3 regions of the Shewanella halifaxensis HAW-EB4 genome follow, and region 3 is predicted to be linked to each of the others. Evidence: predicted binding sites of a transcription regulator. Region 3 holds the regulator's gene; each other region holds the start of a gene.
The links. The regulator LexA, encoded in region 3, represses DNA repair genes until DNA is damaged. The targets are predictions, from matches to a motif close to TACTGTATNNNNATACAGTA.
Positions count from the first base shown of each region.

Region 1 (4,296 bases), 2.3 Mb from region 3:
ATTCCCCATTTCTGCGATATACCTTGGGCAGCGAGAAACAACGTGTCAGTACCGTACTTGGCGTTGATTTTATCCAAGACCAGCATTTTACTTGGATTTCTACCGCCTTCAAATAAATCTCCTTGCAGATTGGCTTCACTACACAAGTTAATGAGTCCAACGCCGATTTTGTAATAACGAATAGCGGGATTAAATCTAACCATTGCAGCCTGAGTTGCAGCTTCAATGAGTTCGCAAGTGTCATTTGTTGGGTATGCAAAATGGTGCAGATACTTAAACCCGCTTGGATGCTCATCAAAAGGTGAGTTTGACGCAAACACCAGCATGCTTTTACACAGTGAACCTTGAATTCTTGCTTTAGCGGCTGCAGTTGAAGCGTGTTTACTTAATGCTTGGCATAATGAAGGTAAATCAGTCACTCTGTTGCCAACACTGCGAGTTGAAAATATCTGTTTCTTGTCAGCTCTTGCTTCATCCCAAGTCTTGCACACTTCACCGTTTAGTTCTCTTACAGTTCGTTCAAGTTCAATACTGAATTGCTTTCTGGCGATGCCGGCTTTCATTTGCGACAACGCATAGGCATTGTGAATATTCATTGCTGCGAGCCTTTTGGCTATGCGGCCACCGACGCCCCAGACATCATCGGTTTTCATCGTTTTTAAAATTGCTGAACGTTGCTCATTGTTAGTAATGGCACAAACGCCATTATAACCAGGGAGTTTTTTTGCAGCATGATTAGCGACTTTGGCTAAGGTCAGTGTCTCACCAATTCCAACACAAACAGGCAACCTTGTTTCTTTCCAAACGGCGCGCCTAAGTTTTAATGCGTGCTCAGTTAGGCATGGTATAGCGGGGTAACAGTGCTTAAACGATAAAAAAGACTCATCAATGCTGTAGATATGCTGCTGTGGGGCAAAGCGGCCAATCACCTCCATCATAGATGCAGATAAAGAGCCGTAAAGCTCATAGTTTGAAGACAACGCGATAATACCTTTTTGCTCACACAGCCTTTTGGCTTCAAAGTAAGGACCGAACTTTTTAATTCCCGCTTCTTTCGCCAATCTGTTGGCCGCAACAATACAACCATCATTATTACTCAACACGATAATAGGGCGGTTACGCCATTCAGGCCTAAAAACCTGTTCAGCACTGCAATAGAAAGAATTGGCATCGACAAGCGCATACATGATTAATCATTCTCAAGAATAGGGCTTTTACGATTACAGCGTATTGAGCGTATAACGACGCCTTCTACACTAAATGTATCGTGTTCGAGAATAGGCGTGCTCATGTGTGCTTCGTTAGCAGACAAAAGCAATCGATTTACTTTATCGATAATCTTGCACACAAATGAGCCATTGTAGTTAGCAACGATAATGTCTTGATTGCGAACATCAACATGCCTATCAACAATCAAGATATCGCCATCAAAAATGCCAACACCTTCCATGGAGTCACCATTGGCGAGCCCAATGAACGTTGAGCTTGGGTGTTCAATCAATAATTCATCAAGACTAAGTGGAAGCTGTCTATAGTCGGTAGCAGGGGACTCAAACCCTGTGATACCAGCACTGGCGGAAATCGGGATAATATTCATTCAAAAACAACAGGCACTGTATTTTTATACAGTATAGCGTTTTTTAGTTGATAGTCACAATAAAGTTTGCAGGTAACTCAGGCTAAACATTCAGGAATCGGGCGTATAAGACGTTTTTGACAAAATCATTCAGAATAAATTTTGCCCAAGTCTGTCTACTTTCGAGTTAGGGAGCTCAACGCTAACTAACTTAAGCCCCATTCCGCGTTGGCAACTAGGAAGAACTGCTTCACAGTTGGTAGTTCAAACGCCCTATTAAATTAAGCAACTAAATTGATAGCAGTCACATCCAATCTTAGATAATGCATAGTAGAATGAAGAGTCACCTATTTGGGGTATGTGCATGTTTAAGAACATAAAGTCTATAAAAAACTTCGGTATCTTCAAGGATGCCAACACTAACGCTGGTCAACCTTTCTATCAATTTAACTTATTCTATGGTTTTAATTATTCTGGAAAGACCACGCTTTCACGTGTTTTCCTTGCAATGCAGCTTGGTGAAATACCAGAAGGCTTCACAGGGGCATCTTTTGAAGTCGATTGTCACGAAGCTAGCTCTATCAAGAGTAACAACTTACAAAAAGTAGAAAACCTACGTGTTTTCAATTCAGATTACATCGCTAAAAACGTTAATTTTGATGAATCAAGCGTCAGCCCTGTGTTGATCGTAGGTGAACGTAACATCGAACTAGAAACAGAACTTCAAGGATTGGAAGAGGTTATCCCTACAAAGGAAGTTAATCGAGATCAAAACACAGGATTCGCAGCAAGCAAAGAAAAAGAAAAAAACAATCGTTTAACTGAAGTAGGTCGAAACGTTGCGGTATTGAGTATTCTAGGTCGGTCTACATTCAACGCTTCAAGCGTAAGAACCATGCTTGCATCTGCTGAAGCAAGTCATGATCTAACACCAGAACAAATGAGTGCTTACATTGATACAGCGAGAGCCAGTGCTGTATCAAGCGTACCTAAAGTTAAACTTAGCACCCCAGAAATGAAAGATATTTTGGGTGAAATTGAATCAATCATGGCGACCTCAGTAACACAGACAACTATTGCAGAGTTGGATGCAGATAAAAGCCTTAGAAGTTGGGTTGAAGAAGGGATAGAGCGTAACGCTGGACACACCACCTGCCAGTTCTGTCACAACACGATTAGTCAGGCAAGAATTGATGAGTTAAATGCATATTTTTCGGAAGCGTACAAAGACCTTAGCCAAAGGATTGATGTTGCTATCGCTTCGGTTCAATCACAAGCATTCACATCAAGTATTCCAGATACCAGTCAACTTTATCCAGATCTACAGAAAGGTTTTGACGAATTAAGAATACAAATCCAGCCAATCGATGACTCTGTCGAAGAACTAAAAACGTCACTGGTTAAGTTACTTACTGACAAGAAAGAGCACATGTCTGAGGTACTTCCATTTAACGCATCAGACTATCCTTTACCGTTAGTTACAGACTTGATGGAGCAGTTCAACGCACCAATAACTGCGCACAATGAGCGTGCTGTTAACCACTCTACAGAGCAACGTCAGGCTATTGAAGCAATCAAGCGTCACTATGTGTACCAAGAAACACAGAACTACGATCACCCGCAAGCACAGCTTGATATACAAGCGTTTAAAGATGCTGCTGTCACCGCACAAAACGAGATCAACGCTAATCAGGCACGTATCGATGCGATAAAGGCTGAACTTAATAACACTAAACAGGGAGCGCATAGTCTAAACGACAACTTGCGACAGTATTTCGGTAAGACTGATATAAAGATTAAGCCTGTAGGTGCTACATATAAATTCATGCGTGAAGATCGAGAGGCAAAGCACTTATCTGATGGTGAACGTACTGCAATAGCATTTGCGTACTTCATTACACAGTTAGAAGATGAATCCTTAAATGGGATCAAACCTATCGTGTATTTGGATGATCCGATCTGTAGCCTTGATTCAAACCACATTTATAACGTTCTTGGCATTATCAAAAGTAAACTAGGTCATGAGCACGTAGAACAGCTTTTCATTTCTACGCATAACTTTGAGTTCTTCAACTTAGTAAAAACGTGGTTGTCCCATTTCAGTAGAACTAAGACGGGCACAGCAAAGAGAGCACAGTTCTTCTTAGTTAATCGTACAGGCGACCAATCTAAGATTGACCCATTACCTAAGCTACTTAAAGACCACAGATCCGAGTATGCTTACTTGATCAGCAAGGTTAAAGAAGCTGTAGAACGACCAGAGAATTGTGATTCTATTGCAGTGCAGTCGTACGTAAGAAAGATACTGGAAGTGTACTTTTCGTTCCGATTCAATCTGACTGAGTTCAGGGGTAACGGTAAAGACCAGATAGCACCTAATCTACTGAAAGATATTGAAGGTGCGGAAGTTAAAGCAAATACTTTGTATGAATACATGAATGAAAAATGCCATGCTAAGTCAATGGAGCTAGGCGTTCAGTTCCCCGAAGCTGTGCAGCCGCAGTTAACTAACGCATGGGAGATCATTACAAACGCCTTAGAAACGAACGACAAGCCACACTATGACGCATATTATGCCTAACTCTAGGGAATCACGTCATTTGTTTTCTTATTAACTTATCATGATGCTTTGCAGTAAAGAGGTGCTATTGAAATATCAAAATAATAAAGAAGACCAATCAATTACCTTACAGGTGTTCAAAAAACGACTACCACAGAAA
Region 1 covers NC_010334.1:2,641,606-2,645,901, forward strand. The annotation lists gene SHAL_RS11400 (Y-family DNA polymerase) at 1-1,187, opposite strand, end outside; gene SHAL_RS11405 (LexA family protein) at 1,190-1,597, opposite strand; gene SHAL_RS11410 (AAA family ATPase) at 1,941-4,157, shown strand.
Region 1: the regulator LexA is predicted to act here: its motif matches at 1,612-1,631, upstream of SHAL_RS11405 (LexA family protein).

Region 2 (4,296 bases), 1.2 Mb from region 3:
ACGCATATAGGTTGATTTACCGCCCATATTGGGGCCGGTCACAATTAACATCTTGCGTTCATTGTTTAACGTAACAGGGTTGGCAATAAACGGGCTTTGGCTAACTTGCTCTACAACTGGGTGGCGACCTGCTTCTATCTGGATCCCAGGAGCAGTTGATAGGTCAGGACAGTGATAGTTTAGGCTCTCTGCACGTTCAGCAAAGTTGCATAGCACGTCTAGTTCAGCAGAGGCTCTCGCAAAATCTTGCAGCTCATGTAATTTAGGCAAGATAAGATCAAACAGTTGTTCCCAAAGCTGTTTTTCAAGCGCTAACGCTCTTCCTTGGCTAGATAATACCTTTTCCTCGTGCTCTTTAAGCTCTGGTATAATATAGCGTTCAGTATTCTTTAGTGTCTGTCTACGTTGGTAACTGAGTGGAACTAAGTCAGATTCTCGGCGGCTGACTTCGATATAATAGCCATGGACACGGTTGTAGCCGACTTTTAATGTTGAAATTCCGGTTTGCTGTTTCTCGCGCGCTTCAAGCTCGTGAAGGTAATCGGTTGCGCCTTCACTGAGTTTACGCCATTGGTCGAGCTCTTCATTGTAGCCTTCACGGATCACACCACCATCACGAATAAGCATCGGAGGATTATCGACTACGGCTCGCGATAGTAGTTCGAGTTCATCGGGGAATTCACCAATCACTTGTGATAGATATTTAAGGTGCGGAGCAGCAGCTTGAGTTAGCGTTTGTTGCAACTGAGGTAATAATGCGAGCGCTTGACGCAGGCGAGCAAAGTCACGAGGACGAGCGTTACGCAGTGCGATACGTGTGGTAATTCGCTCAATATCTCCGATGGCCTTAAGATCTTCCGATAGAATCTCATAGTTAGCGTTACCTAGTAACTCTTCAATCGAGACCTGTCTTGCGCGAATAATGTCATGGTCGCGAAGCGGCTGATGGAGCCAGCGCTGTAACATGCGGCTCCCCATAGGTGTCACGGTGTTATCGAGCACGGAGGCGAGGGTGTTTTCTCGGCCGCCTTGCAAGTTCACTGTTAACTCTAGATTACGACGAGTTGCAGCATCTAGCACTATGCTGTCAGATTGGTTAAAACGCACAATCGAGTTGATATGCGGTAGTGCGGTACGTTGAGTATCTTTGACGTACTGCATCAAGCAGCCTGCAGCTTGGAGTGACAGTCTAGCGTCCTCGATACCAAAGCCTTTTAAATCTTTCGTGCCGAACTGATTGAGCAATAATCGATGGCAAGTATCGTAATCGAACTCCCACTCTGGTCGACGGCGAGTGCCATTTATTGCAGCAATTAGACTCATCTCAGAGAAGTCTTCACTATAGAGGAGCTCTGCTGGGTTTGTCCGCTGTAACTCAGCTTCTAGTGCTTCGGTATTGGCAAGTTCAGTAATGACAAAACGTCCCGATGCGACATCTAAGGTAGCATAACCGTAGCCTGTTTTACCTTGGTAAAGCGCCGCAAGTAAGTTGTCTTGTCTTTCTTGGAGTAAGGCTTCATCGGTTAGGGTACCAGGGGTAACGATGCGTACCACTTTACGTTCAACCGGTCCCTTAGACGTTGCAGGATCACCAATCTGTTCGCAAATCGCGACTGATACTCGTAGTTGTACTAACTTCGCTAAATAACCTTCAACCGCATGATAGGGCAGGCCTGCCATAGGAATAGGGTCACCACCACTTTTTCCTCGTGCGGTTAATGAGATCCCAAGTAGTTCTGAAGCTCTTTTGGCATCTTCATAGAAGAGCTCATAGAAATCCCCCATTCGATAAAAGAGCAACATGTCAGGATGTTGGGCTTTTAACGTCAGATATTGACGCATCATAGGGGTGTGTTTTTCTAAGCCTTGCGGATCAATAGCGGTCATCGATTTGTTTTGCCTGTCATTCACTTTGGCACTTAAAAGCGCCTTACACAATATTGAAGCCAATCTTACCAATTTTTTGTCGAGTTTAGTCGTAATTCTTACCGTGTTTCAGTAATAAATTACAGTATATAAATGCTCATAGCTTTCAACCTTTTGATTTAGTAGTGTTTATAAAATATTTTTACACAGCACTTGATACTGTATGATTGTACAGTATACTAGTTTCATATTGAGGCTCTAGCCAAGGCTTAAATGAGTCATCACCCTAATGATAAATCAGTGCCCATACCGTGTTGCACTGTGATCCAGAGGATATCAGAATGAAGACAGATCCAAATAAAGAGAAAGCACTGAACGCAGTTTTAAGCCAGATTGAGAAGCAGTTTGGTAAAGGCTCAATCATGAAGCTAGGCGAAGACCGTTCAATGGACGTAGAAACGATTTCTACTGGCTCATTATCTTTGGATGTTGCCTTAGGCGCTGGCGGATTGCCTATGGGTCGTATCGTTGAAATCTACGGTCCAGAATCATCAGGTAAAACTACACTGACACTAGAAGTTATTGCAGCGGCTCAGAAGCAAGGTAAAACCTGTGCCTTTATCGATGCTGAGCATGCACTAGACCCGATTTATGCGAAAAAGCTAGGTGTGGATATCGACAACCTACTTTGTTCTCAGCCTGATACGGGTGAACAAGCTCTTGAAATTTGTGATGCATTAACACGCAGCGGCGCAGTTGACGTTATCGTTGTCGACTCAGTAGCAGCCTTGACACCAAAGGCTGAAATTGAAGGCGAGATTGGCGACTCTCACATGGGCCTTGCGGCGCGTATGATGAGCCAAGCAATGCGTAAGCTTGCGGGTAACCTTAAGCAGTCAAATACTCTGCTTATCTTTATTAACCAAATTCGTATGAAGATTGGTGTTATGTTCGGTAATCCTGAAACGACTACTGGCGGTAACGCACTTAAGTTCTACGCTTCAGTTCGCTTAGATATCCGCCGTACTGGTGCGATTAAAGATAGAGAAGAAGTGATAGGTAACGAAACCCGCGTTAAAGTGGTTAAGAACAAGATTGCTGCACCATTCAAGCAAGCCGAGTTCCAAATTCTTTACGGACAAGGTATTAACAGTACCGGCGAGCTAGTTGACCTTGGTGTACAGCATAAACTAATTGAAAAATCAGGTGCTTGGTATGCTTATAAAGGTAACAAGATTGGTCAGGGCCGTGCAAACGCGGGTAAATACCTAATCGAAAACCCTGAAGTGTCTGACGAAATTGAAACGACACTACGCGCTATGCTGTTAGGCAATGGTGAGAAAATTGCTCCAGATGCTGCAGATACAGCCGGTGACAACGTTGACTTAGAGACTGGCGAAGTTTTTTAAGACCAATTTGCTAGTTAAGTGACCTAGCGTTGTAAGGCTGGGTCGCAATTAGCAATAGATATTGGCAATGGATAGTGAATATCGCGGTGTGCTATTAGCACGCCGCGATTTTGTTTTAATAGCTGCTAACTAAAAGTGACGACCAAACTTCATCTAAGCTGTACTCTGTCTAGCGCACCTATCCCTTCAATCCCCCCTGAGCTAACATTGTTCGGCAAACTTCAAGCAATACTTTATCTGAAATCAGCTCTAGATAGTTGGTAATTAGCATTACCTTATAATCACGACATCAAGGTCTGTTGCGTTGTTTGGTTGCTTATGCACACAAGCAATGGCGAGTGATTAAGCTGATTTCGCTCCTGTCTTACTGCACTCTTGCTGTAGTCTCACTGCAATTTATCTATTAGCGACACAGTTTTGTATCAACAGGGCTGGTTGTTAGCCATGACTCTGCTTATAATGCTATCCATAAAAATTTATCTCTCAGCTCTTTAAGGGCTATTTGCACAACCTAATTCAGGACGGTTTCATGTATCAAACCACTGCAGCACTGCGAAGTGCTTTTTTGGAATATTTCCGCACAAATGGTCATCAGGTAGTTGATAGTAGCTCTCTCGTTCCAGCGAACGATCCAACACTACTATTTACTAATGCGGGTATGAACCAGTTTAAAGATGTGTTTTTGGGTGCAGATAAGCGTAGCTATTCTCGTGCAACGTCTTCACAGCGCTGTGTACGCGCGGGCGGTAAGCACAACGATTTAGATAACGTTGGCTACACTGCACGTCACCACACATTCTTCGAAATGTTAGGTAACTTCAGCTTTGGTGATTATTTTAAAGAAGAAGCCATTCACTTTGCTTGGACTTTCCTTACTGAAGAATTAAAGCTACCGAAAGAGCGCCTTTGCGTCACCATCTATGAGACAGATGACGAAGCATTTGAAATTTGGAATAAGAAAATTGGCGTAGCTGCGGAAAATATTATTCGCATTGGCGATAACAAAGGCGCAGCTTACGCA
Region 2 covers NC_010334.1:1,495,497-1,499,792, forward strand. The annotation lists gene mutS (DNA mismatch repair protein MutS) at 1-1,887, opposite strand, end outside; gene recA (recombinase RecA) at 2,208-3,275, shown strand; gene alaS (alanine--tRNA ligase) at 3,805-4,296, shown strand, end outside.
Region 2: the regulator LexA is predicted to act here: its motif matches at 2,084-2,103, upstream of recA (recombinase RecA).

Region 3 (4,296 bases):
CTATCTGGGTCACGAAAGTAAATGGGATAAAGATTACTTTAACACCATAGGGTTAGGCGAACTGCTGCAAGATGACGCTCGCATTATTGGTAGCGATATTCGTCCCATGGGCGAGGCTATCGGCAATGGTCTAACGGCGCAGGCCGCAGCCGAGCTAGGACTACTGACAGGCACTAAGGTGGCGACCTCGATTATCGATGCCCATGCTGGCGGGATTGGCATATTAGGTGCGGCTGGAATGAGCGGTGAGGCGGCAGATTTTAATAAGCGATTGGCCTTGATTGGTGGTACATCGACTTGCCATATGGCGGTATCAAAGACCGCTCGCTTTATCGACGGCATCTGGGGCGCATATTATAGCGCAATGATCCCTGGTCTCTGGCTTAATGAAGGCGGCCAATCTGCAACAGGTGTGCTGATTGATCATATTATTAATGCCCATCCTTATAATGCACAGGCCGTTGAGCAAGCTAAAGCGGCTGGGATCACCATCTATCAGCTATTAAACGATCGGTTACTCAATCTTGCCGGAAGCAAGGAAGATATCGCCTTCTTGACTCGTGATCGCCATGTGCTGCCCTATTTTAATGGTAACCGCTCCCCAAGGGCCAACCCGCATTTAACCGGCACCATGACAGGCTTGAGTATGGGCGTCACCTTGGATGATATGGCGCTGCAATATTTAGCCACAGTGCAAGCCATTGCCTTGGGAACACGACATATTATCGAAGAGATGAACAAGTCAGGTTATGCCATCGACACCATCATGGCTTGTGGCGGTGGTACTAAGAATCCAGTCTTTATTCAAGAGCATGCCAATGCCACAGGGTGCGCCATGTTGCTGTCAGAAGAGAGCGAAGCCGTATTATTAGGTTCTGCTATGTTAGGCGCTGTCGCAGGGGGGGGCTTTGACTCTATTCCGGATGCGATGAATGCCATGAGCCGCATCGGTAAAACGGTGACGCCAACGGCCGATAAGAGCAAGCGCTTTTATGATGCGAAGTACCAGGTATTTCAGCAGATGTATGAGGATGATTGTCGCTACAAGGCGATGATGGCAGCGGTATAATACCAACCAGTATAAAGATTTGATCGCTCAGCGAGAGTTTAGCGGCTCTGAGGCAAGGCTGCGAGTGAAGAGCATAGTTATTCTACGTTTAAGCTCCCTCTTGTTCCTTAAGAGTCACAGCATCAGAACCGCTAAAACTCGCCTGTAAGGAGTGTTTTTGGCTGCCTACTTCTGCGTTGAATAAACTCATAAGGGAACAACCATTATGTCATCCATTCGCCTTGAATTAGTTTGCCAAAAACACTCTGAGTAAATCAACTTCTTATACTGATTGGTATAACGCGCCAATAGACATTTGAGTTATGACAATAAAAAATGGTGCCCTATGGCACCATTTTTTATATTTTGTTTAGCCACGCTTAAAATCCTAATTCCCCCCAAAATACTATTTATATTTAAAAACTGAGATTAGAAAATCACAAAGCCAAAACTAGCCATTTCAAACTAAAGGCAATGCAATACACTGATTAGTCACAGATGCCGTCAAAGATTGAGTTTCATATCGCCGGATTTATTTCATTTGAAACTGGATCCCACACTTGCAAAACAATATAACTGGTTATTACTTGCACTCGAAAAATTACTGTATATACTGACAGGTACTGTATAGAAAGACAGGGTTAACCATGAGACCACTTACACCGCGCCAAGCTGAAATTTTAGAGCTAATCAAACGTAATATTGCAGACACAGGCATGCCGCCAACCCGCGCTGAGATCGCAAGACGTTTGGGTTTTAAATCAGCCAACGCTGCTGAGGAGCATTTAAAAGCCTTAGCCAAGAAAGGCTGCATTGAAATTATGCCGGGTACGTCTCGCGGTATTAAGTTAACCCAAGAAAACACCGAAGATGCAGATTTAGGTTTACCCCTTATCGGCCAAGTTGCCGCAGGTGAACCGATTCTTGCTCAAGAACATGTAGAGCAACACTATAAAGTGGACCCAGCCATGTTCAAGCCATCAGCAGACTTCTTACTCAGAGTCCGTGGTGACAGTATGAAGAACATTGGCATACTCGAAGGTGACCTGCTAGCCGTTCATAAGATACAGCAGGCTCGCAACGGCCAAATAGTAGTCGCTCGCGTCGAAGATGATGTTACCGTCAAGCGTTTCGAGAAGAAAGGCAACAAAGTTTTCTTACATGCAGAGAACGAAGAGTATTCACCAATTGAAGTGGATCTAGCGAACCAAAGCTTAAGTATTGAAGGTTTAGCCGTTGGTGTGATCCGTAATGGAGACTGGCAATGAACAAACTGATGGGCACTAGCCCTCGCCACCCAGGACTATGGCAAGATATGCCATCGACTAGCATGGTGAGTAGCGCAGGTAATGAGATCACCACTATGGTGACGCAAACTCAAGGACGTGACGAGCTTAATCAGATTAGTGCTCAGCTTTCACAACTGAGCCAACAAGGCCGTTGGATAGTGCTTATCAGTCCGCCAAATATTGGTTACAAGCAGATGCTAGCCGCTGCAGGCGTTAGAATGGATCGTATTTTACTGGTGCATGCTAAAGATGAAGTGGAAACACTTTGGGCGATGGAAAAAGCATTAATGAGTGGAACCTCTAGTGCAGTGATCACTTGGACTAATTCATTAGATGCGCGTGATAGTCGACGCCTACAAATCGTTGCCAAAAGCGCACGAGCAGCCGGCATTATTATTGAAAATTCGATTGAAAGTGCTAATAAAAATACGAGTAGTCACTTACCAATTTGCACAATGAATATGCAGGATAAGACTTTTGCTCAAGCCGCCCTGTTCGGTGCCGTTCACTAACGGAGCTGTCAGCCCATCTTTCTAATACATTATTTCTTTGCTAAAAACCTAAGGCTCTCAATCGAGAGCTTTTTTATCGCCTATACTAAGCAAATGAATCAAAAAGTGATCTTGATCAATTTTTATTCATCAAGTAAGTTAATAAGTAATAACAACGATATACGTAATAACAACGATATTTTGTTATATCTGAGCGATTTTAGTCGTTGGTCTGGCTCCACGGTTTGAAGCCCAACTGGAAGTTTAGACTGAGATCGACCTGATATATTTCAGCCGTAAGTGCCAACGTGGTTACATCTGCAGTGAACATCACTGAAATACAATAGCCTTTGTCGCAAACCTATTTTTAGCGACTCGATAGGCAAGCCACTCGCGCACTTTGAAGTCATCGTTGCTTTTTTGGGAACTGAAGAGTTTACATAGAGCAGAGACTTACTGTGTGACTCTTCTTTGTCTTGTCGACAGAGGAGAAGTCTAGTGAAGCAATTGTTGTATTGTGTGCTGGCGTTACTATTTTCGCCCGTACTTTTTGCATCAGAAATGCCACTGAATATGACAGAGGGTGTTACGGAGATCAGTGGGCGAATTTACAGCCTTCACATGGTTATTCTGTACATCTGCTGCGCTATTGGCATCGTGGTTTTTGGCATCATGATTTACGCCATGATCAACCACCGCAAATCAAAAGGCGCTGTCGCCGCCAACTTTCATGAAAGTACTAAAGTCGAGATCCTTTGGACTGTAGTACCTTTTATTATTCTTATAGTCATGGCTATTCCTGCAACCAAAACCTTGATTGCAATGGAAGATCCGAGCAACGCCGATCTCACCATCAAGATTACTGGCTCACAGTGGAAATGGCATTACAGCTATTTCGATCAAGATATTGAGTTCTTCAGCCTATTATCGACACCTAGGGAACAGATAATAGGCGATGAAACCAAAGGCGAAAACTACCTGCTAGAGGTTGATAAACCACTGGTTCTACCTATCAACCGCAAAGTGCGCTTCTTAATGACCTCCGAAGACGTTATCCACTCTTGGTGGGTACCCGCTTTTGCAGTCAAAAAGGATGCCAATCCGGGATTTATTAATGAGGCATGGACCCGCATCGACAAGCCCGGCACCTATCGAGGTCAATGCGCCGAGCTCTGCGGTAAAGACCACGGCTTTATGCCGATTGTGGTCGAAGCAGTATCGGAAGAGGATTTCGATGCCTGGCTAATCACGCAGCAACAACAAGCGCAAAATGCTGAAGCGGCTGCCAAGGCGGCATTATCGCAAACCTTAACCATGGATGAGTTAATGACTAAAGGTGAGCAAATCTATCTTGCTCGTTGTGCAGCCTGCCACCAGCCTAATGGTGCAGGTCTACCCGGTGTATTTCCTTCTCTTATTGGCAGCCCAATTATCAAAGGGCCTGCTCAGCTTCATATCGATATCGTGT
Region 3 covers NC_010334.1:308,743-313,038, reverse strand. The annotation lists gene SHAL_RS01320 (FGGY-family carbohydrate kinase) at 1-1,069, shown strand, start outside; gene lexA (transcriptional repressor LexA) at 1,696-2,316, shown strand; gene SHAL_RS01310 (cell division inhibitor SulA) at 2,313-2,849, shown strand; gene coxB (cytochrome c oxidase subunit II) at 3,327-4,296, shown strand, end outside.